2 regions of the Brevibacillus sp. HD3.3A genome follow, and region 2 is predicted to be linked to the other one. Evidence: predicted binding sites of a transcription regulator. Region 2 holds the regulator's gene; the other holds the start of a gene.
The links. Region 2 encodes CtsR, which represses protease genes until heat stress. Its sites were predicted from a motif close to ATGGTCAATAAAGGTCAAACA; they were not measured.
Positions count from the first base shown of each region.

Region 1: the regulator CtsR is predicted to act here: its motif matches at 1,309-1,329, upstream of clpP (ATP-dependent Clp endopeptidase proteolytic subunit ClpP).

Region 1 covers NZ_CP085874.1:5,484,282-5,486,675, reverse strand. The annotation lists gene HP435_RS25670 (HPr family phosphocarrier protein) at 1-96, shown strand, start outside; gene HP435_RS25665 (hypothetical protein) at 220-414, shown strand; gene HP435_RS25660 (H-type small acid-soluble spore protein) at 428-607, shown strand; gene clpP (ATP-dependent Clp endopeptidase proteolytic subunit ClpP) at 667-1,269, opposite strand; gene HP435_RS25650 (hypothetical protein) at 1,401-1,622, opposite strand; gene HP435_RS25645 (copper amine oxidase N-terminal domain-containing protein) at 1,844-2,308, shown strand.
Region 2 covers NZ_CP085874.1:224,218-226,611, forward strand. The annotation lists gene HP435_RS01295 (MGDG synthase family glycosyltransferase) at 1-114, shown strand, start outside; gene HP435_RS01300 (HAD-IA family hydrolase) at 146-820, shown strand; gene HP435_RS01305 (CtsR family transcriptional regulator) at 1,084-1,548, shown strand; gene HP435_RS01310 (protein-arginine kinase activator protein McsA) at 1,582-2,100, shown strand; gene HP435_RS01315 (protein-arginine kinase McsB) at 2,121-2,394, shown strand, end outside.

The DNA.
Region 1 (2,394 bases), 890 kb from region 2:
ATCAGCTCCGGAACGGAGATTACCATTTTGGCGGAAGGGCCGGATGCCTCCCAGGCAGTATCGAGCCTCACGACGTTGGTAAGCAAGGAAGAGTAGAAAGATGGATGAAGACACTGTCCCGAAAGGGGAGTGTCTTTTTTTGTACAGATGCCCATGCATCAATTTCGTGAACGGAGGGTATTGCTAAACAATGTAGAGCGCAAAAAGGAGGAATGACTCATGAGCAATCGTGACACGTGTCAGGATAGCTGCAACGAAGGCCGGGATTCTTATGACATGGACATCGACCGGATGATCAATGAAGGGCTTGGCGGCGGAATCGTTTCTGATCAGAACGGTCTGATCGAAGAAACCAGCGTGGATACGATGACAGGGGCAAGCTCCGCGCAGCAAGCCTTAGAAAACGAGCGATAAGAGGGACGAAGCCATGGATCTGACAAGAGCGCAGGCAATCCTTTATTCTCCTGAGAAAATAAAGGTAGAATACCAGGGTGAATCGGTATGGATCGACTCTGTCGATGAGAAGACGTCCACAGCGCGTATTCATCAGGAAAGAAATCCGGGCAACAGCTTGACTGTGTATGTCAGCCAGTTGGAGGAATTGTGAAGTAGATGCAAAAAACACTCGGCCAGTCGTTGGCACGAGTGTTTTTGTGACGAAAGTCGTTACTTTTTCGCAGATGGCTCTGAAGTAATCACTTTGTCGATCAGTCCGTACTCTACTGCTTCCGCAGCGGAGAGGAAGTTGTCGCGATCCGTATCTTTTTGGATGCGCTCCAGTGGCTGTCCTGTCCGTTCAGCCAGGATGGTGTTCAAGTGGTCGCGCATTTTCAAAATGCGTTTTGCCGCGATTTCGATATCGCTTGCTTGACCTTGTGCACCGCCCAGAGGCTGGTGAATCATGACTTCACTGTTCGGCAGGGCATAGCGCTTGCCTTTTGTTCCGGCAGCCAACAGGAAAGCTCCCATGGAAGCAGCCATTCCGATACAAATGGTGGAAACGTCAGGTTTGATGAAGTGCATCGTATCGTAAATCGCCATGCCGGCAGTGATGGAACCGCCCGGGCTATTTATGTACAGATGAATGTCTTTCTCCGGATCTTCCGCCTGAAGGAACAACAGCTGGGCCACCACAATGTTGGCTACCGTGTCGTTGATGGGAGTTCCCAGAAAGATGATGCGGTCTTTGAGCAGGCGCGAATAAATATCGTAAGCACGTTCACCGCGGTTTGTCTGTTCAATGACGGTTGGAATCAAATTCATGTGCATCTAGTCTTCCTCCTCTCTTTGTAAGATTATCATACACAAAAGGTCAATGAAGGTCAAACACATAAGTGCACGCCCTCCCTACCATGGTTGCCAAATTGTCTCTCTCTAAACCTATGGCGGAACGAATGATTTCATTCTTCCTCTGTGTCCTCCGCTTCCGCCAGATCAACGGCAAGCTTGAGCGTCGCCTTCATTTTTTTCCCTTTGATGATCGTATACTCGTCTATTTGCAAGGCCGATAAGTGATTGATGGCTTCTGCCAGCTCCTGCTGATTTTTGTACGGCTGGATCGTCAACAGGCATTCTTCGTCACTGGCTTCCTGGTATATCAGAAAAAATCGCTCGCCTGCCATGAAGGCACCCTCCCATCTTTATAATTATCCACAGTTTTATCCACAGGTTGTGCACAAAAACATTTGTTCGCGGGATAGCATGCGTTGATTCCCATAGTTTTGGCATAATTGGCTAATCCTTTACATAGGAAAAGTATGGAACAAAAAAGGAGGAATATGAAGATTTGTGTCGAAAAACACAAAATTGGAATTCATTTCATAACAATCAAGGGGTGTTTATTATGCTTCGCAAGTTTTCCACATTGATGCTGACAGCTGCTTTGCTGACCGGAAGCGTAGCTGCAACAGCGGCTTTTGCTCAAACGGCACCTGCCAAACAACAAATCAAAATCACGGTTCAACTTAACGGCAAAGAGCTGCCATTTCCTCAGGACATCGTGACTGAGAACGGGGTAGCTTATGTCAATGCAAGCACTTTGGCAGTCGCACTGGGCGGTGCAGCTGCTTGGGATTCCACAACCAAATCGCTGCTGGTTTCCAAAGACAACAAGTACGGCCTGCGCATGTATGAAAACAACACGTTTGCATACAAAAACGGAAAAGAAACCCGTGTAGCAAACCCGCCGCGTCCCGTGACTGGTGGCGTATTGGTACCGCTGGTGTTCATCGCGGAAGAGCTTGGTGCAAAAGTGTCCTACGATGCAAAAACATGGACATACAAACTGACTACCGAGATCAACAAGTAACGCTTTGGATGATTCCTCCGTTGTGATTGCCCTGTGGCTTCTCGTATAATAGAGAAAAAGCAGGCGCAATCGAGAGGGGACTTACA
Region 2 (2,394 bases):
AAAGTTGACTATATGCGACGCATGGGACAAAAAATATCAAAGCCGGATGCCGCTCAGCGCATCGCCGAATTTATTTTGGACGACATGAGCATGGTGCAGGCTGAAACAGACTAATGTTCTCGGAAGCACTGACAGGAGGTTGCCTATGAGTATACCGTTTGCTATTTTCTTCGACATGGATGGCACATTGCTGCAAACGGAAAAGTTGTCGACGCCCGCCTTTGTGCGGACGTTTGAACGATTGAGAGAAACAGGCTTGTGGCAAGGCGAGACGCCGAGCGAGGAAGACCTGGTCAATGTACTGGGAATGACCATCGAGCAAGTTTGGCAAAAGCTGTTGCCAGGAGCAAGTGAAGAAGCAGTCCACGCCGCAGATACTTTTTTGCTGGAAAATGAAATTGCCTTGCTGAAGGAAAAAGTGACCGATTTATACCCAGGAGTGAGGTCAACTCTGGAACAGCTTCACGCCCAGGGGATTCCTCTGTTTGTCGCGAGCAACGGACAAGAGGAGTACATCGAGGCCATATGCCAAGAGTATGGACTAAAACCGCTGTTGACGGATTTGTACTCCGCAGGAAGGTTCCGTACGCGCTCGAAAAATGATCTGGTGGCAAAGCTCCTCTCTGACTATGACATCGCGCACGCGTACATGGTGGGGGATCGTCACTCGGATATCGAGGCCGGGACAGCAAACGGCTTGTTTACAGTCGGTTGCGACTTTGGTTTTGCCAAACCGGGAGAGCTGGATGGAGCCGATATGATCATTACAGATTTCCCGCAATTGCTGGATCATTTGCCAGCGATCGACACCAAATCATAGAGCCTGACATAAACCATTCCTTTAGGGAGTGGTTTTTTTCATACTTAGCAACCCGACATTTTTCGTAAAAAGAGTGCAACGCTTGTCGCTTATGCCCGACAAAAGGCTCGCCACCTGACTGTTTTGCATGGTTTCAAGCGACCGGATTTTGCCCACACTAGAAAGTGTATGGATCACTTGCAAGGGCGCCATAAACCCATTATAATTAAAGTCAAAGATAGTCAAAGTCAGTAGATGACACATATGGAATAGGAGGCGATGACTTGCGTAACATCTCGGACATCATTGAACAGCACTTGAAAGGCATTTTGACACAAAGTCCTAATGGCTCGGTCGAGATCCAGCGTAGTGAGCTTGCCGACTTATTTCAATGTGTACCGTCGCAAATCAATTACGTCATCAACACGCGATTTACTGTACAAAAAGGGTACATTGTAGAAAGCAAGCGTGGAGGCGGGGGTTACATCCGCATTCGCAAGGTACAGATTGTGAGCAAGGCGCGATTGCAGGAATTGCTGACCGAGGAACTGATTGGAGAAAGCATTTCGCAGAGTGTGGGGAACGCGATTGTGGAAAGGCTGTTCGAAGAAGGACTGGTCAATGTCAGGGAAGCGACCTTGATGAAAATCGCAACCTCACGAAATGTTTTGACTCTGGATGCTGAATTGCGAGATCGTTTGCGGGCAAATATTTTAAAGCAGATGATTGCGGCTATCTTGTTGAAGTAAGCGAAGCATGTATGTGTTAGGGGGTAGGATGTAATGAACTGTGAGGAATGCGGAAAACGACCGGCGACACTGCACTTGACGAAAATCGTCAACGGCGAGAAAACCGAATACCATATTTGTGAGCAATGCGCTTCCGAAAAAGGGGACGTCTTTACCGGATTTCACAATTTCAGCATCAACAATCTCCTTTCAGGACTGTTAAAATTTGACCCCATGCAAAAAAACGGACGCGAGCCTGCCACCAGTAAGCCGCTCCGTTGCGAAACTTGCGGACTCACGTATGCCCAGTTCAGCAAAAGCGGCCGCTTCGGTTGCAGTGATTGCTACACCTTCCTGGGCGATCGACTCGATCCGTTGTTCCGCCGTATCCATGGCAATACGCAGCATAGCGGCAAGGTTCCGGAGCGCACAGGCGGACAGTTGAAAATCCGCAAAGAGCTGGAACAACTAAAGCGTGCGTTGCAAAACCATGTCGCCAGTGAAGAGTTTGAAAAAGCGGCAGAGATGCGTGACCGGATACGTGCGCTGGAACAAAAAATCGCTCAATCGTAACAAGGGGAGGTAAGCTGGTCATGTCACAACAGCAGTTTATGCAAAACCCGTGGAGCAATTGGATGAAAGGAGAAGGTCCTGATTCCGATATCGTCATCAGCACACGGCTGCGCATCGCCCGAAACCTGCGCCAGCACCCTTTTCCGTTACTGGCGACAGACTCGCAAGGGGAAGAAGTCGTCAGAAAGGTGACGGAAGTGAGCGAATCGGAGGCCATGCGCAAGCTCCAGCAGCTTCAAGTCCTCAACATGGACCAGATCAACCCGTTGGAAAAGCGGGTGCTGGTGGAGAAGC